Regions from separate parts of the Nocardiopsis sp. TRM 82005 genome, predicted to be linked through region 3. Evidence: riboswitches for the same ligand, from Rfam matches in the RefSeq annotation. Region 3 holds a riboswitch; each other region holds the start of a gene.
What was found. Region 3 has a riboswitch for cobalamin ahead of AC0T5L_RS17065 (ribonucleoside-diphosphate reductase subunit alpha). Riboswitches for the same ligand answer to the same signal wherever they lie in the genome.
Positions count from the first base shown of each region.

Region 1: linked by a shared signal. The riboswitch ahead of metE (5-methyltetrahydropteroyltriglutamate--homocysteine S-methyltransferase) and the one ahead of AC0T5L_RS17065 (ribonucleoside-diphosphate reductase subunit alpha) in region 3 are both predicted to bind cobalamin.
Region 2: linked by a shared signal. The riboswitch ahead of AC0T5L_RS05930 (nitrite reductase) and the one ahead of AC0T5L_RS17065 (ribonucleoside-diphosphate reductase subunit alpha) in region 3 are both predicted to bind cobalamin.
Region 4: linked by a shared signal. The riboswitch ahead of AC0T5L_RS06010 (ABC transporter substrate-binding protein) and the one ahead of AC0T5L_RS17065 (ribonucleoside-diphosphate reductase subunit alpha) in region 3 are both predicted to bind cobalamin.

Region 1 is NZ_JBWDTQ010000016.1:33,855-39,295, forward strand. Features, by position in the region: gene AC0T5L_RS12710 (polysaccharide deacetylase family protein) at 1-1,258, opposite strand, end outside; cobalamin riboswitch at 1,503-1,711, shown strand; gene metE (5-methyltetrahydropteroyltriglutamate--homocysteine S-methyltransferase) at 1,854-4,160, shown strand; gene AC0T5L_RS12720 (DUF3558 domain-containing protein) at 4,245-5,306, opposite strand.
Region 2 is NZ_JBWDTQ010000008.1:15,611-21,051, forward strand. Features, by position in the region: gene AC0T5L_RS05920 (M14 family zinc carboxypeptidase) at 83-1,300, opposite strand; gene AC0T5L_RS05925 (DUF1330 domain-containing protein) at 1,681-2,058, shown strand; cobalamin riboswitch at 2,217-2,422, shown strand; gene AC0T5L_RS05930 (nitrite reductase) at 2,477-3,535, shown strand; gene AC0T5L_RS05935 (precorrin-8X methylmutase) at 3,532-4,197, shown strand; gene AC0T5L_RS05940 (precorrin-2 C(20)-methyltransferase) at 4,194-5,441, shown strand, end outside.
Region 3 is NZ_JBWDTQ010000020.1:154,308-159,748, reverse strand. Features, by position in the region: gene AC0T5L_RS17075 (NYN domain-containing protein) at 1-1,258, shown strand, start outside; gene AC0T5L_RS17070 (hypothetical protein) at 1,285-1,857, shown strand; cobalamin riboswitch at 2,583-2,762, shown strand; gene AC0T5L_RS17065 (ribonucleoside-diphosphate reductase subunit alpha) at 2,919-5,441, shown strand, end outside.
Region 4 is NZ_JBWDTQ010000008.1:38,281-43,721, reverse strand. Features, by position in the region: gene AC0T5L_RS06030 (hypothetical protein) at 1-17, opposite strand, end outside; gene AC0T5L_RS06025 (hypothetical protein) at 73-252, opposite strand; gene AC0T5L_RS06020 (lysostaphin resistance A-like protein) at 451-1,332, opposite strand; gene styA (styrene monooxygenase subunit StyA) at 1,738-2,985, shown strand; cobalamin riboswitch at 3,045-3,259, shown strand; gene AC0T5L_RS06010 (ABC transporter substrate-binding protein) at 3,320-4,363, shown strand; gene AC0T5L_RS06005 (FecCD family ABC transporter permease) at 4,360-5,376, shown strand; gene AC0T5L_RS06000 (ABC transporter ATP-binding protein) at 5,373-5,441, shown strand, end outside.

The DNA of each region.
Region 1 (5,441 bases), on a different contig from region 3:
GCCCCATGTCCGCGGTCACCGACGCCACACCGTCGTCGGTGGAGCCGTACGGCGGGCGCATCAGATTCATGGTGTGCCCCGTCTCGCGGTACACCAACGCCTGCACGGTGTCCAGGTCCGAGCGCGCCCGGCCCGAGCTCAGGCCGGCCAGGTCGGGGTGGTTCAGGGTGTGGTTGGCCAGCTCGTGTCCCTCGGCGTAGGCGCGCCGCACCGTGTGCGGGTGCTCCATGACCGGGTATCCGGTGACGAAGAACGTGGCCCGCGCGTCGTACTCGGCCAGGACGTCCAGCAGTTCGGGGGTACGTCCGCCGGGCCCGTCGTCGTAGGTCAGCGCCACGCACTTGGTGTCGGGGCCGGAGCAGCCGACGCCGTCGTCGACCACGGGCAGCTCTCCGGGCATGGGACCGTCCCCGTCCTCCTGGCCGTCCTTGTCGGCCTGGGGCGGGGCGGGGATCACGAAGTCCTCAACACCCACGGTCGCGGTGTCACGCACGCGCGCGCCCAGCTCCGACAGCAGTTCCCCGGAGTCCTCGGCGTCGATGACCGCGTGCGTGCGGCCCTCCGACACGGGGGCGACCTGTCCGGCGTCGAACTCCACCACCAGGTCCCCGTCGGGGTTGAACCCCATCGAGTCGTACAGGGAGCGGATCGGATGGATGATGTCCGGGTCCGCGGCGCCGTCCCCGCCCTCCACCGCCTCGCGCACCAGTCTGTTGAGCTCTTCCAGCTCCTCCTGCCCGGCGATCAGCGCGGCGGAGGGGTGGTGCTCCGCGGTGGCGGTGTCGTACCAGTAGGTGGTGTACCCCTCCTCGGGCCCCTCGGAGTCGGTCTCGACCCGCGTCATCCGGACCCCCACCAGACCGTTGCCCGCCGCGGTCAGGTTCCACGCCGCCTCGAAGGAGACCGCGCCCGGGCTGGCCGCCTCGAAGGCGTGTACCTCATCGGTGAGCTCGCGCTCCAGGAAATCCTCCAGCGGCTCGGCGTTGGGGATGACCGGGTAGGTCACCGAGGTGGTGATCCCGCCGTCGTAGGCGAGTTCGGCTTCTTCGGTGCCCACAACGTCCGCCGCGTCCACCACGGTCAGCCCGTCGGGACCGCCCTCGGCCGGAGGCGGCGCCTCGTCCTCGCCGGAGGACGCCGACGCATCGTCAGCCGGCGGAGACTCGGCCCTGTCGAAAGGGCGGACGGCCAGCAACACCATCCCCGCCAGGACCAGAAACGCAGCCAGGACCGTGATCAGAGGATGGTCCGGTGTCATGGTCGGGCGGGACTGCTTGTTCACGAGGGAATCTCCACGTTCATCGTCAGACGAACGTCCGCGGGGAGCGACAGGGGAGGGCTCACCGCGTAACGCTTCACATCGGGTGTGACGTCGGCTGTGTGACAGGGGTTCGCGCTGTCTGGCCGGACGCATGAGGGCGCACGCCGGATACAAGGGCGGAGGGGGCGCTCCCTATACTTGCAGGCGTGGAAGGTACACGCGCCACCCCGCGAACCGGACGGTACCGGTGGGGTAGGGGGGTGTCGTAAGAGGGAACCCGGTGCGAATCCGGGACTGCCCCGCAGCGGTATGGGGGAACGAGCGTCACCACAGGCACTGGTGGCCCGGTCGAGAAGGTCGGGAACTGGGAAGCGGTGGCCAGTAGGAGGAGCGGTGTCCGCACCGCCCGCGCCCCCGAGTCCGAAGACCTGCCTCCACCCGGCGGTGCGTCCGTGCCGCCGGTGGTCCCGCGCTCCGAGGGAGGGCCGGGGGCGGTGGACAGGTGTGCACGCTCATGGCGTGTCCGTCGGCGTGCCCGCTCCTCGCCCCGCCTCGTGGCCGGTACCCGGCTTTCGACGAGGGAGAGAAGCTCATGACCGAGATCCCCAGGCCCAAGACGGGCCCCGCCTCCCCGGGCGCGCCCCGCTCCTCCGTGCGCTCCACCGTGCACGGTTACCCGCGCATCGGCCCCGACCGCGAACTCAAGCGCGCCAGTGAGTCCTACTGGAAGGGTGGGACCACCGCCCAGGAGCTGGACTCGGTCGCAGCCGACCTGCGCCTGGGCGTCTACACCCAGCTGCGCGAGGCCGGGGTGGACGACATCCCGTCCAACACCTTCTCCTACTACGACCACGTCCTGGACACCGCGGTCCTGTTCGACCTGGTCCCCTCCCGCTTCGCCCCGCCGGCCGCCGCGGACAGCCGGGACGAGGAGCTGAGCCGCTACTTCGCCCTCGCACGCGGCGAGCAGGGCGCCCCGCCACTGGAGATGACCAAGTGGTTCGACACCAACTACCACTACCTGGTCCCCGAGCTCTCGCCGAGCACCCGCCCCCGCCTGGTCGGTGACAAGCCCGTCGCCGAGTTCCGGGAGGCCGCCGAGGCCGGTTTCCACACCCGTCCGGTCCTGGTCGGCCCGCTCACCTTCCTGATGCTGGCCAAGGCCGCCGACGACGCTCCCGGGGGATGGGAGCCCATTGAGCTGCTCGACCAGCTCCTGGACGCCTACGCCCGGCTCCTCGGCGACCTGCGGGCCGAGGGCGCCACCGAGGTCCAGCTGGACGAGCCGATCCTGGCCACCGACGAGGGCCGCGCCGCCATCAGCCGCCTGGAGCGCGTCTACCAGCGCCTGGGCTCCCTCTCCGACCGTCCAGCCCTGCTGGTCTCCACCTACTTCGGTTCCATCGGCGCACCCGCCCTGCGCGCTCTCAAGGACTCCCGGGTCGAGGCAGTCGGCCTGGACCTGGTCACCGACGACGAGGGCGTGGACGACCTGGTGAAGGTATCCGGCCTGGGCGGGACCCGCCTGGTCGCTGGCGTGGTGGAGGGACGCAACGTCTGGCGCACCGACGTTCCGGCCGCCGTGGCCACGCTCGGCACGCTGCTCGCCCTCACCGACGAGCTCACTGTGAGCACCTCCTGCTCGCTGCTGCACGTGCCCCTGGACCTGGACGCCGAGACCTCCTTGGCTCCGGAGTTGCGCGGGGCCCTGGCCTTCGCCAAGCAGAAGGCGGGAGAGGCGGCCCTGCTCGGCCGCGTGCTGTCCGAGGGCGCCGAGGCTGAGTACGCCGAAGAGGGCGATGCCCGCGACCCGGCCTTCACCGACGCCCGCGTGCGCGCCCGCCTCGACGCCCTGGGCCCGGATGCCTACCAGCGCCCCCAGGACCGCGGCGCACCCACGGACACCCCGCTCACCACGACCACCATCGGTTCGTTCCCGCAGACCCCGGAACTGCGCCGCGCCCGGGCCGCGTACCGCAGGGGAGAGCTGGCTGAGGACGCCTACAAGCAACTCCTACGCGAGGAGATCGACCGGGTCGTCGCGCTTCAGGAGGAGATCGGCCTGGACGTGCTCGTGCACGGCGAGCCCGAGCGCAACGACATGGTCCAGTACTTCGCCGAGCAGCTGGAGGGCTACGCCACCACCGAGAACGGCTGGGTGCAGTCCTACGGTTCGCGGTGTGTGCGTCCGCCGATCCTGTTCGGCGACGTCTCGCGCCCCGAACCCATGACGGTCGAGTGGATCACCTACGCCCAGTCGCGCACCGACAAGCCGGTCAAGGGGATGCTCACCGGTCCGGTGACCATGCTCGCCTGGTCGTTCGTACGCACCGACCAGCCGCTGGGCGAGACCGCGCTCCAGGTGGGCCTTGCGCTGCGCGATGAGGTCGCTGACCTGGAACGCGCCGGGATCCGCCACATCCAGGTGGATGAGGCGGCCCTGCGCGAGCTGCTGCCGCTGCGCGGGGAGCGGCGCCGGGAGTACCTGGACTGGGCGGTGAACGCCTTCCGCCTGGCCACCTCCGGGGTGTCACCGTCCACGAACATCCACACGCACATGTGTTACTCGGAGTTCGGGCTGATCGTCGACGGGATCGAGGCCCTGGACGCCGACGTCACCAGTGTGGAGGCCGCCCGCTCGCGCATGGAACTGGTACGCGACCTCGGCAGCCGCGGTTACAAGCGGGGGATCGGCCCGGGCGTGTACGACATCCACTCCCCGCGGGTGCCCTCGGTGGAGGAGGTCGAGGGGGCGTTGCGGCTGGCGGTCGCCCACATCGACGCCGGGAACCTGTGGGTCAACCCGGACTGCGGCCTCAAGACGCGCGGCTACGCCGAGGTCGAGCAGGCCCTGCGCAACATGGTGGAGGCGGCCCGCCGGGTGCGCGCCGGCCTCTAGGGAGACGCACGGCCCGTCTGGAGGAGGGCGGCACGGGTAGGGGGCCGCGGCGAAACGCCACGGCCCCCTTGCTCATGGGAGTGGTCAGCTACCGACCACGGCCAGCGCGTCGGCGCCGGCGTTGAGCATGATCTCCTCGACGTTGTCGGGCATGACCAGGTCCTCGGCGGTGTCGTCACCGCCGTAGGACGGGTGCAGCTGGTACTCGATCCGGATGTTGAGGTTGGCGGTGCGGATCAGCAGCACGGCCTGGGGGATGTCGTCGCCCAGGAAGTCGTACTTCGTGAGGACGTAGAGGGACTCGTCGCCGAGGTCGACCTCCTTGTTCTCCTCGATGTTCTCGGCCTTGTAGACGTCGATGTACTGGTTCTCGCCGGTGATCTCCTCGACGTCGTCCTGGAAGTCGCTCTTGGCGGCCTCGATGGAGTCGGCCGCGGAGTAGGGGACCGCGTAGACGACCTCGTAGGCCGCGTAGCCGCCGGCCGCGTTGCCCTCGGGGGCGCTGGCGTCCAGGGTGTCGCAGTAGGAGTTCTCGTCCCGGACGGACTTGTCGCCGCCGTCCTGGATCAGGAAGTCGGAGACCACCTGGTCGGTGAAGGCATTGCAGGGCTCGGTCGGCACGGCGTAGGGCGGCTCTCCGGCGGGGGCCGCCTCGGTTTCGGGCGCGGGCTCGTCGCCGCCCTCTTCACCGCCCTCTTCACCGCCCTCTTCAGGGTTGTCCTCGGCGCTCTGGGAGGACTCGGTGTCGGCGGCGGGCGCGACGGCCTGGTTCCCGCTGCCGTTGGTGACTAGCATGACCACGACCGCGATCACCAGGACGATGATCACGGCACCGCCGCCGATCACGACCCACAGTCCCGCCTTGCCGCCGCCCGAGGGCTGCGGCGGCGGGGGCGGGGGATACCCGGGACCGCCGGGCCCGCCTGGTCCTCCGGGGCCGCCCGGTCCGCCGGGGTAGGGCGGCTGGCCGCCCTGGTACATCTGCTGTTCGGGAGGGCCGGGGAAGCCCGCGGGGCCGCCGTAGCCGGGCTGTCCGCCGGTGTTGGGGTCGCCGTAGGGCTGACCGAAGGGTGGCTGGCCCCCACTGTTGTCCCCGCCACCGTAGGGGTTCTGTGGTGGCTGGTTGTAAGGTCCGTTTTCGCTCATGGCTCCCCTCGCCCGTGTGTGCTGACCGTGTTGTCTGGGACGCATGTGTGCGCCGATGGGTTCTCACGATTCCCTCGCGGCCCGGCCGCGGGCGAAAGCGGGGGCGTGGGGCGGGGGTTTCCCCGTGTACGTGAG
Region 2 (5,441 bases), on a different contig from region 3:
GCCCCGCCGCATCACGTGGTCAGTGCCGGGGAGTGTCCGCCGCGCACGCCCTAGCTGTACCTAACCTCTGTGGTCAGTACACCTAGCGCCCGGGGATGGTGTGGTAGCGCTCCGGGTCGAGGTCGTGCAATGAGCCGTCGGCGAGGCCTTCGACCACCGACTCCAGGCCGCGCTCGACCGTCTTGACGAGCTGGCCGCGCTGGCGGGCTCCCCAGCTCTGGGTCTGCCCGCGCACCTCGAACAGCATCGCGCCGCTGCCGTTCAGGGAGAAGGAGCCCAGCGCCGTCCCGGGAAGGTCGAGGTCCTGCGGGTACAGCGTGATGTTGTCGAACCCCGAGCTGCCGTAGGAGTTCAGCTCGTCGTACACCGCGAGGTTGACCTGGCGGGAGAGGTCGAAGTCGTAGAGGTCGGCGTACTCGGAGTACTTCTCACCCTCGGGGGTGCCCGGGTCCGGGACGAAGTCGGCGGAGACGGACAGGTTCACCCACTCCCCGCCTTCCTCCTCCTCGTAGCACGGCCCCTGGTGGTGCAGGTCGATGTAGACGTCCACCCCGCCCCGCTCCTCGGTGAGGTCCACGTAGAGGTCGCGGACCGTCTGGGACTCGGGGTGGATGTACCAGCCGGGCTCGCTGGACCGCCCCGGGAAGTCGTCGGGTTCGGGCACGTAGGACAGGTCCGGGTTGAAGTCGCGGTTGACGTCGAACCCGGGGCGCTCGGAGTAGTCGTCTCCCTGTAGGGACCGGGTGTAGTAGTTCCACGGGGGCTGCGCCCCCTCCAGCTGGGGGAAGTCGGCCACGACGTCGTCCCAGCCGCGGTCGTTGCCGCGCCGGTCCAGTTCGCTGGCGTCGGGGTTCATCTGCGGCACCGCGACCAGGGTGACGTCCTCGCGCAGCCGTTGAGCCCGGGGAGTTCTGGCGCTCATGGTGCGCAGCAGGTTGAGCAGCGCCTCTGTGCCGGTCTTCTCGTTGCCGTGGATCTCGCTGGTGACCAGCACGGTCTGCGGTCCGGTGCCCACGCGCGCGGACCAGATCCCGCGCCCCTGGTGGGAGCGGCCGATCTCCTCGACCGCCAGTACGTCGCCGCGCTGGCGTTGGAGGGTCCGCAGCTCGCGTTCCAGCTCGGCGTGGTCGGTCCACGACCGGCCGCCGGTGTCCCCGGTGTTGGACGAGCAGTTCGCCTGCGAGGGCTGCGCCGCCGCGGGGGAGGCGGGCGCGACCATCGAGGTTCCGAGTAGTGCTCCGGCGAGCAGTGCGGCGAGCGGTGCGCGGTGGCGGAGCCTCCGCTGGCGGTACGGGGTCAAGAGTCCTCCTGCGGTGTGGGGGGACAGGGGCTGGTCTTGGCACACTCAGATTTACGCAGATATGTACAAATGGTCAATAGTTTGATCTAGGTTTCGTTTTCCTGGACGTGGGAGTCCAGCCCTCGCCAGGAGTCCCTCGGGGCTGGGTAGTGGCTCTGTCACCTGCGCATCCGTGGCGGATTGGATATCGTTTTCGCACCCAGGGGAAAGGGAATGGTAGGAAAGCGGTATGCAGGATTTTTGATGGAACCGGGGTGGGCGGGCCATCGCGACGAGGCCGCGGGCAGGCCCGCCAATAGTGCATACCGACCAGTCGGTTACCATGGCGTCCGTGGTGCGCCCACGCTTCTCACACCCCTCGACCACACAAGGAGTCACCAATGGCCGTCGACCCCTCAGGATCCGCTCTCGCGGGCATGTTGAAGGATGACCCGGGCGGTCCCTTCGTCATGCTCAACCTGCTGCGCTTCGCTCCGGACGGTCGTTCCTCGTACGAGGAGTACTCGCGGCAGACGGCTCGCTTCCTGAAGAAGTACGGAGCCGAACTCCTCTACGCCGGTGACGGTGCGGCGCCCCTGGTCGCCGAGGACGGGCAGGACTGGGACGCGGTACTGCTCGTTCGCTACCCCGACCGGGAGACGTTCAGCCGCATGGTCGCCGACCCCGAGTACCAGAAGGTCACCCATCTGCGCTCCCAGGCCCTGACCGAGGCCGTGCTCCAGCCGACCGTTCCCTGGGGCTCCGGCCGCAGTTCGTAGACGGGGGCCTGCGGGCACGTTCAGAAGTCGTGCGGTGGCCATCGGGGCGGGCCGTGGAGACCTACCGTGAGTGACCGCGGCAAGGCACCACGGCCCGCTCCAGCCGTGCCTTCTCGCAGGCCGGTGGGGACCCTGGCTCAGACCGGTGATGAGCGAGGTATTACCCTCGTCGAGCCAGTCGAACTCCACCTCGTGGGGCAGGGAACCCGGTGAGACTCCGGGACTGACGCGCAGCGGTGAGGGTGACGGGCGGGCACGCCCCGGGAACGCGGTTCCCGGGACAGCCACTGGAGCACCGCTCCGGGAAGGCGCTCCGTACCGGTCGAACCCGAGTCCGAAGACCTGCTGGCACTGGCGGTGACGGGCCGCCAGGTCATCCGCGGACCCCGCGAACGGGTCCCTGACCCGAAGGACTCGCATGTCCCCGACGGAACCCCCGCCCTCCGCCCCTCGAACCCGGCGCGACCGCTGCCCCGGCGCCCTGCGTCCCTGGCCCGCCGAGGACGGGCTGCTGGTCCGTCTCCGGCTCGTCGGCGGCCGGCTTCCCGCCCGCTCGCTGCGGGCCCTGGCCGCCGTGGCCGACGAGTACGGCGTCGGCCGGATCCATGTCACCGGCCGGGCCAACGTGCAGCTGCGCGCCCTGCCCGGACGTGACGGGCGGTTGCCCCCCGAGGTGCTCCGGGCCCTTGAGGGGACCGGTCTGCTGCCCTCGCTCACCCACGAACTGGTCCGCAACGTGATGGCCTCCCCGTGCACGGGCCTGACGGGCAAGTGGGCCGGAGCCGGAGGCTCTCCTTTGAGGGTGGAAGCTTCGTCTGGCGCGGAGCGTCCCCCGGAGCGATGGCGGGCGACGGGCAAGTGGGCTGGGGCCGGTGGCTCTCGTTTGAGGGTGGAAGCTTCGTCTGGCGCGGAGCGTCCCCCGGAGCGATGGCGGGCGACGGGCGGGAGGGTGGACCTGCGCCCCCTCGCCACCGACCTGGACGGGCTGCTGTGTGCCGAGCCGCACCGAGCCGCCCTTCCCGGGCGCTTCCTGTTCGTCCTGGACGACGGACGCGGTGACATGCTCGACCGCTCCTGCGACCTGGGCCTCGTCGCCCTCGACGAGCAGGTCGCCCAGCTGAGGATCGGGGAGGGCTGGGGCCCGTTGACGCCGCTCGGCGGGGCCGCCGCCTCGCTCGTAGGACTGGCCGACGAGTTCCTGGAGCGGCGCGGAGACGGTCCCGCCGCGCCGTGGCACGTCGCCGAACTCCCGTCGCCGCTGATCGAACCGGCGCCACCGGACCCGCGACTACCGGCCCCCGCGCCGCCGCTGCCGTACGGTCCGCTGCCCGAGGGCGGACGGCACGTTCCCGTACCCGACGACGGACTGGACCGCCCCGCCGCCGAAGCGCTCGCCGAGGAGGCGCTCACCTCCGGATCCCGCGAGCTCGTCGTCACGCCGTGGCGTGGCATCCTCATCCCCGGAGAGACACAGTGACCGTCCCGAGCCGGCCGAACCGGCACTATGAGTACGTCGACGACGGGCCCGCGATCTACGCCGACTCCTTCGCCATCATCCGGCGTGAGGCCCGGCTGGGGCACCTGCCCGCCAACGCGGAGCGGCTCGCCGTCCGGATGATCCACGGCACCGGCCAGGTAGACCTCGCCGACGACCTGGCCGTCCACCCCGATCTGGTCCCCGCGGCACGGGCCGCCCTCCGGGCCGGTGCGCCGGTCCTGTGCGACGCGCGCATGGTGGCCGCTGGCGTGACCAGGAACCGCCTGCCGAGCGGCAACGAGGTGCTCTGCCTCCTCGGCGACGAGCGGGTCCCCGACCTCGCCCGGGAGTGGGGCACCACCCGCACCGCGGCCGCGGTCTCCCTGTGGGAGCCGCTGCTCGACGGCGCGGTGGTCGCCGTCGGCAACGCGCCCACCGCCCTCTTCCATCTGCTGGAAATGCTGGTCGACGGCGCCCCGCGCCCGGCTGCGATCGTCGGCTGCCCGGTCGGCTTCGTCGGCGCCGCCGAGTCCAAGCAGGCGCTGACGGAATTCGCGGGCCGACACGGCGTCGACGTCCCCTACGTGACCACCCGTGGCCGCCGCGGGGGCTCCGCGATGACCTCCTCGGCCCTCAACGCACTCGCCAAGGAGGAGGAATGACCGGTCGTTTCCACGGTGTCGGGGTCGGTCCCGGCGACCCCGAGCTGATCACCCTCAAGGCGGCCGGGCTCATCACCGGAGCCGACGTCGTCGCCTACCACGCCGGCGCGGGAAAGCAGTCCAACGCCCGGCGCATCGCCGCGTCCCTGATCCCGGGCTCGGCGGTCGAGGAACAGCTCACCTATCCGGTGACCACCGGCGCGACCGACCATCCGGGCGGCTACGCGGGTGCGCTGGCCGACTTCTACGAGGAGTCCGCCGCACGGCTGGCCGCCCACCTCGACGCCGGGCGCGACGTCGTCCTGCTCTCCGAGGGCGACCCCCTGTTCTACGGGTCGTACATGTACATGCACGACCGGCTGTCCGAGCGGTACGAGACCGAGATCGTGCCCGGAGTCCCGGCGTTCACCGCCGCCGCGGCGGCCCCGCTGGCCCGGCAGACCGACGTGCTCACCGTGCTGCCCGGCACCCTGCCCGAACCGGAACTGGCCCGCCGTCTGGCGGACACCGACGCGGCCGTGATCATGAAGCTGGGCCGGACCTTCCCGGCCGTCCGCCGCGCCCTGGAGGCGGCCGGGCGCCTGGAGCACGCGGTGTACGTGGAGCGCGCCTCGATGGACGGGGAGCGGCGGCTGCCGGTCTCGGAGGTCGATCCGCAGACGGTGCCCTACTTCTCCCTGGTACTGGTCACCGGCGACAGCCGCAACGGCAAGCGGTCCCGGCAGGGCGGCGCGGCGACGCCGACGGCACCGGAGTCCGCTGAACCGGCGGCCGAACTGCTGGTCGTCGGCCTGGGGCCCGGTCCCGGGCACTGGCTCACCCCCGAGGCCTCCGAGGCGCTCGCGGAGGTGGACCACGTGGTGGGCTACGCCTCCTACGTCGACCGGGTCCCGCAGCGCCCCGGACTCACCCGGCACGCCTCCGGTAACACCGTCGAGCTCCAGCGGGCCCGGTTCGCCCTCGACCTGGCCAGGCGCGGAGAACGCGTCGCCGTGGTCTCCGGCGGGGACGCCGGCGTCTTCGGCATGGCCACCGCCGTGTTCGAGGCGGCCGAGGACCCCGGCTACCAGGACGTGCCCGTCCGGGTGCTGCCGGGCGTCAGCGCCGTCCAGGCGGTCGCGGCCCGAGCGGGCGCACCCGTCGGCGGTGATTTCGCGGTGATGAGCCTGTCGGACCGCCTCAAACCGTGGGAGGTGGTCGAGCGGCGGCTGCGCGCCGTCGCCGAGGCCGACCTGGCGCTGGCC
Region 3 (5,441 bases):
GGGGAACTGGACCATCTCCCGCGCCCTGCGCCGGGAGTGCGACGACCTCATCGAGATCGGCGCGGGACACCTGCGCCCGCACGTCAACCTGCTCTCCAGCGGCGGCTCCGCCCAGGAGACGGCGGCCAAGACCACCACACCGTTCGCCAACGGCCGCGCCCGTTCCGCGCCCGAGACACCGAGGCAGCCTGTCGCGGCCGAGCCCGGAGGGAACCGGGCCGAACCGGCGGCATCCTCGGCCGCGGGTCTGGAGGCGATGTTCGCCGGGACCGGAGGGCAGCCCGCTCCTCAGGGCAATGCCATGGACCAGCTGCGCGCCATGCGCCGGAGCCTCGCCCAGCAGCGCGGCGGCGACCACCTGGTCGGGCCCGGTGCGGAAGGTCAGCAGCACGGCGCCATCGACGCGAACGGGTTCCCCTCCGGGGGGCAGGCCCCGCCGAACATGGGCGGCAACGGTGCCTATCCCGGCGCCCCGATGACCGGGGGGCACCCGGCACAGAACGGCCAGGGAGGCTATCCCCCCACCGGGGGCCACCAGTCGATGCGCGGTGCCGACCAGGCGGGTTACGGACTGCCCTCAAGACCGGCACACGGGCAGGGACAGGCCATGACCGGGCCGCAGCAGTCCTTCGCGAGCGGAACGGGGCCTCAGCAGTCCTTCAACGGCGGAACCGGGCCGCAGCAGTCCTTCGCGCACGAGACCGGGGCCCAGTACTCGTTCGCCCCGGACGCGCAACACGGGCAGCCGGGGCACACACCACCACAGAGAAGCGGCCCACCACAGGACCCAAGGTTCGGCGCGGGAGACAACTCCGGCTTCGGAGGTACGTCCGAAACAAACCCTACCTATGGGACCAGTACGGAAACTGACACCGCCCACCGCGGTGGGGCGGCTCCCTCCTACGAGGGGCCGCCGCCTACTGGTCCCGAGAACGCCGGCCGGTTCGGCGCCGGCGACTACCAGGAACTGCGTCCCACTCCTGGATATCCCCAGCAGATGCGCTCCTCCGCGCATACCGTTGACGAAGCGGTGCATGTTGCGCACAAAGAAGGGAACGACTTCGCGGAGTCGATCGCTCGCGAGGCGCCCGCCCTGTGGGTCGAGGCCGTCCTCGCCCGCAGGCCCCGGATGCCCTCCGACCTGGAGGCGCGTCTGCTTCAGGGCTCCTCGCTGCCGGTCGACCACCTGTTGCGTGACGAGGTCCGGGACGGACTGCGCCAGGGGTTCTGGCAGGCACTGGAGCGCGCCAGACCCTGACCTGAGCTTGGGAGTGCGAGTAGGGGATGGGGGCGATGCGGTTGACCCACGTGACGACGGCAGAACTCGACAGTTTGGAGTTCCACGCCGTCCGGTCCGGTGAGCATGGGCCGGTTGCAGCCCAACTCCTGGACCTGGCCAACCGGGTCGATGCCGGAAGTGAGATCTCCCGCGCGGAGCTGTTCGTGCGCGCGGGAGAGCAGTGGGAGATCGCCCAGGAGTTCGAGCGCGCCTGCGCGGCCTACCAGCGGGCGATCGACGACGGCGGGCCCACGGTGATCGACGCGCGCGCCCTCAGCGCCGGGGCCCTGATGCAGCTGAACGAGGCGGAACAGGCCTACGCCCACCTCAAGCGCCTGGACGCGGAGGAGCTCCCGGGCCTACAGACCTACATCCACGTCGCCGAGGCGCTGTACGCCCACGACGACCTGGAGGGCGCCGAGCGGTGGGCGACGGCCGGCGCGGACCGCTTCCTCGACCTGGCCTCCTCCCCCTACGTCCACGACCTGCTGATGGAGCTGCTGCGGATCCGTTTCCGCATCCGCGTCGATCTGGGGCTGGGCGAGGACGTCCTTGACCGGCTGCTCGACGGGGAGTGATCTCCCACCGTGAGAAGACGGTGACGCACGTGACACGTGGTTGCGTGCGCTTCCCGGTGGCCTGGCCGGGCGGGGCCCACCGGAGGGGGATCCGCGGAGCGGACGGGCCCGCTGAGCGGTCTCCGGAGCCGTCGCGGCCATCGCCGCGCGCCGCCGCAAGGCGGTGCCCGCCGGAGCGGCCACGGCGGTGTCGACGGCGCTGCTGCTGGTGTACTGGGAACTGATGGCCCGTCACTTCGACGAGAGCCGGCAGCGGATCGGCGAACCCGGTCCCGGGACCTGAGGACCCCTCTGGGACGGTCCTTCGCCGGAGCCCTCCGGGCCGGGGCGGAATCTGACGAGTGAGCTTTCCGACGTCCGCCGGGGACATGTGACACGCCCGGGCCGACCATCCCCGCGAACCGCCCGTGCGGGCCCGAGGCGGCGGCCGGCGGACCGGGTACGCCAGGTTCCGCGGTCGCCCCGGACCGCCGTGCGCAGGTGTTCCGGGCCGTGCGGAGGGCACGTCGGAAGCGCTCCGGGTACGGGCGGTCCCGGTGACGTTCTAGGCTGTGTCGAGTCGCCCCCGGAGCTGGCTCCGACCAGGTGTCACGCCTTCGGTGAGCAGGTGCGCGCCTCCCCCTCATACCACGCCCGGAGCGCGTGTTCGGCAGCCGTCGAAGAACCTGAGAAATCAGTGACACGCCATCATCTTGCGGTGTTCCAAGCTGACATCCCCTAGATGTAGTATCTCTCCCGCTGGTGGTTCACCCCTGGGTGAGGCAAGAGGGAACCCGGTGCGAATCCGGGGCTGCCCCGCAGCGGTGAGTGGAGACGAGGACGCCACAGGCGCCGGGAACCCCCGAGGACATCCCGGAGCGGTGACCTCCACGAGCCCGAGGACCTGCCACTGGTGCGCACGTGAGCGTGTGCCGACGACGGGGCCTTCGAGGGTGAGCCGCCGCGATCCACCGGTTGACGACCGTCCGCACCCAGTGCGCCGGTCCACCGGTGGGAGCCGTGCACCTTGCTTCTCGGTCCCCTCCCCGCCGGGACTCTTCTATTGAGGTTGGAGCCGCTGTATGACCCTTGACGTCGAAGCCGTGCCCGCGTCCGTTCGGTCCGAGCAGACCAACGACGGCAGCCCCCCTGCCGCCGCCGACCGGATCGAGCACGTCGTAACCGAGGCCTGCGCGCGGCTTACCGGTGTTTCGGCGGAAAAGGTCCTCACCGAGGCCCGTCGCGGCTTCTACCCCGGAATCCCCGACTCCGAGGTGGAGCTGGCCCTGGTCATGGCTGCCCGCAGCTTCGTGGAGGTGGACCCCGACTACTCGTACGTGGCCGCCCGTCTGCTGCTGGACACGCTGCGCCGTGAGGCCCTCACCTTCATCAGCGGCGCCCCCGACACCGCCAGCCAGTCCGAGATGGGTGAGCGCTACGCCTCCTACCTCGCCGCCTACGTCAGCCGTGGCATCGACCTCGGCCAGCTCGACCCCGCGCTGGCCGGGTACGACCTGGACCGCCTGGGCGCCGCTCTGCACCCCGAGCGCGACGAGCAGTTCACCTTCCTGGGCATCCAGACCCTCTACGACCGCTACTTCCTGCACAGCGACGAGGTCCGCTACGAGCTGCCGCAGGCGTTCTTCATGCGCGTGGCCATGGGTCTGGCCCTCGACGAGGACGACCGCGAGGCCCGCGCCATCGAGTTCTACGAGCTGCTGTCCTCGTTCGACTTCATGGCCTCCACGCCCACCCTGTTCAACTCGGGCACCGTGCGGGCGCAGCTGTCCTCCTGCTTCCTCACCACCACCGGCGACGACCTGCACGCCATCTTCCACGGCATCAGCAACAACGCGATGCTGTCCAAGTACTCCGGCGGCCTCGGCAACGACTGGACCCCGGTGCGCGGCCTGGGCTCGCACATCCGCGGCACCAACGGCAAGAGCCAGGGCGTCGTCCCGTTCCTGAAGATCGCCAACGACACCGCCGTCGCGGTCAACCAGTGTTTCGCTCCCGACACCCCGGTCTACACGGCTGACGGCTGCAAGCCCATCTCCGAGATCGGTGTCGGGGACCTGGTCCTCGGGCACAGCGGTAACTACCGCGAGGTCACCGACGTCATGATGTACGACCAGGTCGATCCCATGGTGGAGGTGAACATCAAGCACTCCCTTGAGAGCCTGAAGGTCACCTCTGGCCACCCCTTCTACGCCATCCAAGGTGTGCCGCTGGGGCAGTCGAACAGCCGCACGCTGAAGTGGCTCGAGAACGACAAGGTCCGGGCCGAGTGGGTGGAGGCCGAACAGCTGTCTCATGGGGACTACGTCGCCCAGGTCGTGCCCAAGGAGATCGTTCCGGTCGAGGGATTCACCGAGGAGGACGCCCGCCTCTACGGCATCCTCCTGGGCGACGGCCACTTGTCCAAGGACGGGACGCAGTGGGGAGTCTCGGGCAATCCTGAGCTCGACACCCACCTGGACTTCGTGCGCCGCTACCTGGATGCACGCGGCATCCACTACTGGGAGTCCGGCCGGGGTGAAACCTACCTCCAGATCCACTGGGCCTCCGGACGCGGCGTGACCCGGGACGAGACCACCGGCCGCATCACCGGTGCCGGTGAGCCGACCCTTCCGCTCACGGCGGAGGACATCTACGACGGCGAGCACGCGAAGCGCATCTCCCGCAGGTTCAGCCACCTGCCGCACGCCCAGACCCGGGCGATGCTCCAAGGGCTCCTGGAGACCGACGGCGGTGTGTCCCGCGGTGTGGAGATCTACTTCACGAGCACGTCGCGCCCGTTGGCCATGGGCGTCCGCTACCAGCTGTTGCGGCTGGGCGTTCCCGCCGCCGGACAGTACCGCGAGAGGGAGCAGGCGCACACCGGGCGCCGCTCGGACGGCAGCGAGATCTCCTTCTCCGGCACGGTGAAGGCCTTCGACATCCGGGTTCCCGCGGTGGAGGGCATCGCGGAGCTCGTCGGCTGCCGTCCGCTGGTCAAGAGGAACTGGATCGACCACAAGGGCATGGTCTTCACCCGTGTCCGGGACGTCGCCCGAGCCGAGGTCGTCCCCACCGTGTTCGACCTCAAGGTGGAGACCGACGAGACCTACATGACCGCCGCCGGTCTGGTGCACAACGGCGGCAAGCGCAAGGGCGCGGTCTGCGCCTACCTGGAGACCTGGCACATCGACATCGAGGAGTTCCTCGACCTCCGCAAGAACACCGGCGACGAGCGCCGCCGCACCCACGACATGAACACCGCGAACTGGGTTCCGGACCTGTTCATGCAGCGTGTGGAGCAGGGCGGCACCTGGACCCTGTTCTCGCCGGACGAGGTCCCCGACCTGCACGACAAGTACGGCGCCGAGTTCGCCGAGGCCTACGCGCACTACGAGGCCGAGGCCGAGGCCGGGCGGATCAAGGTCTCCAAGCAGGTTCCGGCCGTCGACCTGTGGCGGCGCATGCTCACCATGCTGTTCGAGACCGGGCACCCGTGGATCACCTTCAAGGACCCGGCCAACCTGCGCTCGCCGCAGCAGCACATGGGTGTGGTGCACTCCTCCAACCTGTGCACCGAGATCACGCTGAACACCAGCGCCGACGAG
Region 4 (5,441 bases), on a different contig from region 3:
CCGATCACTTCTTCCATGGATGCGCCCTCTCGTGTCGCGTCCCGAACCGCCGCGTACCCGCGCCCGGCCGTGTCAGCCGAACAGTTCCAGAAGCACGACGACCAGGCCGATGACGAGCATGGACGCGAGGATGAAGTAGCACCCGACGCTCCCGGTCGGCCCGGGGTCCCTCGTCGGCCCCCGTCGAATGTCGTTCGCGCCCTTGCCCCGACCTGCGCGACGTCCCGACTTGCTCTTCTTCTTGGCGGCCATCCCGGGCGCGTCCTCCCCACACCGCGTACGGTCCTCTGTGCGTTCGGACCGCAGATCCTACGCCACGGGACGGCCCCTCCTCCATCCGGGAGTTCGCGAACGCGGGAGCCGGCCGGCCCTTCGCGCTTCGCACGGCCCGCGGCGCTCCCTGGCGCGAGGACCGCCCCGCCCGCGGTCACCACCGCCGTCGACAGGGCCTCACAGCATCCCCGACAGGACCGGGACCGCGTTCACCGCGCCGTGGACTACAAGGACGGGCCACATCAACCGGTAGCGGCTCCACAGGTAGCCGAGGAACAGTCCCGTCACTCCCTGGTTGACGAGGGCGGAAGCCAGGTCGGTGGGAAGGTGGCCCGTGCCCTGGATGCCGACGTGCCAGACCGCCCAGAGCAGGGAGGCCAGCACGATGGCGGGCCAGCGGCCCAGCACGCCCTCCCACCGGGTCTGGAGCCAGCGCCGGTAGAAGACCTCTTCGAGCAGGCTGTTGAGGGCGAACACCACGGCCACGGTGACGACCAGCGAGACGGCGTCGACGCTCGCCGCGTAGTCGCTGGCCGGTGCGGCCATCGGTCCGGTGTAGGAGAGGAGGAGCCAGACGGCCACCGGTACCGCGGGCCCGTAGCGCCACCGCGCCGTGGACCGCTCGGATACCGGCCGTGTGACCGGGTCATCGCCGCGTGTCAGCCGGAACAGCACCAGGGGCACGGCCAGCAGCAGGGTGAGCTTCAGGGCGGTGTGCGCGGGTTCACCGCCGCCCACCAGCCGCAGCGCCACGGCGAAGAGCACGGCCGACGCCAGGAGGACCTCCGCACGGACGCGGGACGCACGTTCCGCGGGGCCTCCCGTCGCGGACGGCTCCCGGGGCGGTACCAGCCGCACGAGGACCAGGCCCGCCAGGGCCGGGACCCAGCGGTGCCACATGGGAACGGTGTCGTGGTGGTCGGCCGAGTACCGGATGCCGGCGGCACCGTTCATGGTCAGCCACACCGCGGATCCGGCGATCAGGGCCAGCCCGGTCACCAGTACGGCGGGCCCCAGCGCCCGATGTCCGAAAAAGGGCCGCCATGCCTTGTTTCGCATCCCTGAACCTTATGGGATCGCAGAAACGGACGTGAAGTCATGGCAAGTATTCTTTGGACCGGAGGCCAAAGGCCGAAGGAAACCGGCCAGACCCGGTTCTCCCTGACGGCCCCTGTCGCAGCATCGGCCTTTCCCGGTCTCCGACACGCGTTCCCCCTGAGCATGGGTAGCACGCCCCCGGACAAACGTGTTCTCCGCGATCCGAGGGTTACCTCCGCAGCCGGGTCCTGCTCGGCCCCCTTGCGTTCTCCCGTAAATCGTTCGCCGAATTCCTCGCGCATCCCTGGCCGAGACGTAACCTGTTGAGTACGATCACCAGCGGTGAGGGAAAAGGCCCCGCCCCCGACAGGCCCCACGAATCCCGTTCCGCCCCGGCTCCGAAACACCCCTGCCGTCAGGAGAAGCGTGAATAAGAGGATCGGCATCATCGGCGCCGGGACCGCGGGCCTGCACCTGGGCCTCCACCTGTTGCGGCACGGGGTGGAGGTCGCCCTCTTCACCGAGCGCTCACCGGACGAGCAACGGCGGTCCAAGGTGCTCAACACCGTCGCCCACCACGCGGTGACCGTGGAACGTGAGCGCGCCCTCGGCGTGGACCACTGGCCGGCGGAGGAGTACGGATACCCCGGACACCAGTACCGCGTGGGCCCCGGACCGGAGCCCGCGGCCTTCGCGGGCGTGTTCCGCGCTCCCAGCCGGGCCGTGGACTACCGGATCTACCAGCCCCGGCTGACCGAGGACTTCGCCGAGCGTGGCGGGGAGCTCGTGCTCGGCCGGCTCTCGCCCGAGGACGTCTCCTCCCTGGCCTCCCGGTTCGACCTGCTCGTGGTGTGCACCGGACGCGGCCCGTTCGCGCGGATGTTCGACCGGGATCCCGCGCACTCGCCCTTCAGCCGTCCCCGGCGGGCGCTGTGCGCCGGCCTGTTCACCGGCATCGCCCAGCACCCCACCCCCAACGTGACCTTCCACGTCTCCCCCGGCGCGGGCGAGATGATCGAGATCCCCACGTGGACCGACGGCGGCCAGGTCATGTCCCTGGTCATCGAGAACCACTACGGCTCTGATCTGGAGGCCCTGGCCGCCACGCCCTACGAGGACGACCCGAACGCCTACCGGGATCTCGCCCTGGGCCTGCTCCGTGAGCACTATCCGGCATGTTTCGAACGGATCGATCCGGCGGAGTTCGCTCCCCTGGACGGGCCGCGCGGCATCGTCCAGGGCGCGGTCACCCCGGTGGTGCGCCGCACGCACACCGTGCTGGACGACGGCACCGTCGTGCTCGCCCTCGGCGACGCACACGTGACCGTGGACCCCCTGCTCGGGCAGGGGGCCAACATGGCCTCCCACGCCGCGTGGGTGCTCGCCGAGGAGATCGTCCGGCAGGACGTCCTCGACCGCCGTTTCGTCGAGCACGTCGACCGGCGCAGGCAGGACCGTGTCCTGTCGGCGTCACGCACCACCAACCTGCTCATGGAGAACCTGGAGACCCTGCCCGAGGACTTCCTGGGGTTCCTCGGGGAACTGGGCCGGAACCCCTCCCTGGCCGACGAGTTCACCGAGTGGTTCAACTACCCCGAGCGCTTCTGGGACGGCCTGGCCGATCCCCGGCGCACACAGGCCTGGATCGGCCGGCACACCCCGGACCCGGTCTGAGCCACGCCCCGGCGGAGCACCGCCGGACCTCTCCGCCGCGGAGGGCCCCGGCAGGGCCTTGGTACTCTGCCCGAGCCAGCCGTACCACGTTCCGTGGTCAGGGAATCCGGTGCGAATCCGGAACTGACGCGCAGCGGTGAGGGGGATGGGCAGGGTACTTTGCGCCACTGGGGCGAGACCGCGGCGACCGGAGCGTCGACGCGGCCGCGGCCTGGGAAGGCACCCTGTCCGGGCGAACCCGAGTCCGAAGACCTGCTGGCACCTTCGCGTCGAGTGCGCGGAGGACGACCAAGGCCAGGCTCCGCGTTCGAGCCCCGACATCCAAGGCATCCCCATGCTGCGTTACGCGCCGCGCCCCGCCGCGCTCCTGTTCATATCCTCCCTGTTGCTCACCTCCTGCGGCTCCTCCCAGGGCGGGGAGGCCGACGGGGCGGAGCCCACCGCCGGCACCGGCTCCCCCCACACCATCGACAACTGCGGACACCGGGTCGCCCCCGACTCGGTGCCGGAGCGAGTCGTCTCCCTCAACCAGGGCAGTACCGAGATCCTCCTCTCCCTCGGTCTGGCGGACCGCCTCGTGGGCACCGCCACCTGGACCGACCCGGTCATGGAAGGGCTGGAGGAGGAGAACGCGGGCGTCCCGCGGCTGGCCGACGACAACCCCTCCTTCGAGAGGGTCCTGGAGGCCGAACCGGACTTCGTGACCGCCTCCTTCGTCTCCACGCTCGGCACGGGCGGCGTCGCCACCCGGGAGCAGTTCGAGGAGCTGGGCGTGCCCACGTACGTCTCCCCGTCCGACTGCGCCGCGGGCAAGGACAACGAGAGCGGAGGGGACGGCTCCCGCGGTGAGCCGCTCACCCTGGACACCGTCTACGGCGAGGTCCGCGACCTGGCCCGGGTCTTCGGTGTGCGGGAGCGCGGGGAGGAGCTCGTCGCGGGGCTGGAGCAGCGGGTGGACACGGCGACCGAGGGCCTGGACGCCTCGGACGCCTCCCTCATGTACTGGTTCGCCAACTCCCAGTCGCCCTACCTCGCCGGCTGCTGCGGCGCCCCGGGCGCCATCACCCGTGCGGTCGGCGCGCAGAACGCCTTCGACGACACCCACGACGAGTGGCCCCAGATCAACTGGGAGACCGTCGCCGACCGCGACCCCGACGTCATCGTGCTCGGCGACCTGACCCGCGAGTCCCAGACGGCCGAGACCGCCGAGGCGAAGATCGACTTCCTGGAGACCAACCCCGCCACCCGCAACCTCACCGCGGTGAGGGAGGAACGGTACATCCTGCTCAGCGGCCAGGCCATGAACCCGACGATCCGCACGGTCGAGGGGACCGAACGGGTCGCCGACGGTCTGCGCGGCCTCGGGTTCACCCAGTGAGCGGTGCGCGTCTCGCGCTGCTCATCTCCAGTGGACTGGCGGTACTGGCCGTGTCGGTCTCGGTCACCGTGACCATCGGCCCCGCCGACATCGCCACGGCCGAGGTCTGGGGGTCGGTCGCCTCCCGCCTCGGGTTCGGTGAGAGCCCCCTGCCACCGCTGCGGGAGGGCATCGTGTGGAACCTGCGCATGCCCCGTACACTGCTCGCCGCGGTGTGCGGGGCGGGCCTGGCCCTGTGCGGCGCGGTCATGCAGTCCCTGCTCCGCAACCCGCTGGCGGACCCCTTCGTGCTCGGTGTCTCCTCCGGTGCCTCCACCGGAGCTGTCGCCGTGATCGTCCTCGGGTGGGGCGCCGGGGTGGTGTCGCTGTCTGCGGGGGCCTTCGCCGGGGCGCTGCTCTCCTTCGGGATGGTGATGCTGCTCAGCCACAGCCTGGGCGGGAGCATGGACCGCGTCGTGCTGTCCGGGGTCGCGGCCATGCAGCTGTTCTCGGCGCTGACCTCGTTCACCGTGCTGACCTCGGCGGACGCCGAGACCACGCGTGGGGTGCTGTTCTGGCTGCTCGGCTCCCTCAGCGGCGCCGGATGGACCGACGTGGTCCTGTGCACGGCGGTGCTGGTCGGCGTGCTCGCCGTCTGCCTCGCCCACACCACCGCCCTGGACGCCTTCGCCTTCGGCGAGGAGGCCGCCGCGAACCTGGGCGTCCGGGTGGTCCGGGCCCGCGTGCTGCTCCTGACCGCCACCGCCCTGCTCACCGCGGTCCTGGTCAGCTCCGCCGGGGCGATCGGCTTCGTGGGCCTGGTCCTGCCGCACGCCGCGCGTGCGCTCACCGGTTCCACCCACACCAGGCTCCTGCCGGTCACCGCGCTGACCGGGGCCGTCTTCCTGGTGTGGGTGGACACGGTCGCCCGCACCGCGCTGGATCCGCAGGAGATCCCGGTGGGGGTGGTGACCTCCCTCATCGGCGTGCCCGCCTTCATCGCCGTGCTGTACCGAGCCAGGAGGCTGACATGAACGACTCCGACCAGGCCGTGGCCCGCGTCCGCGCCGGTGTTCCCCCAGCCGGAGGACGGGAGAGC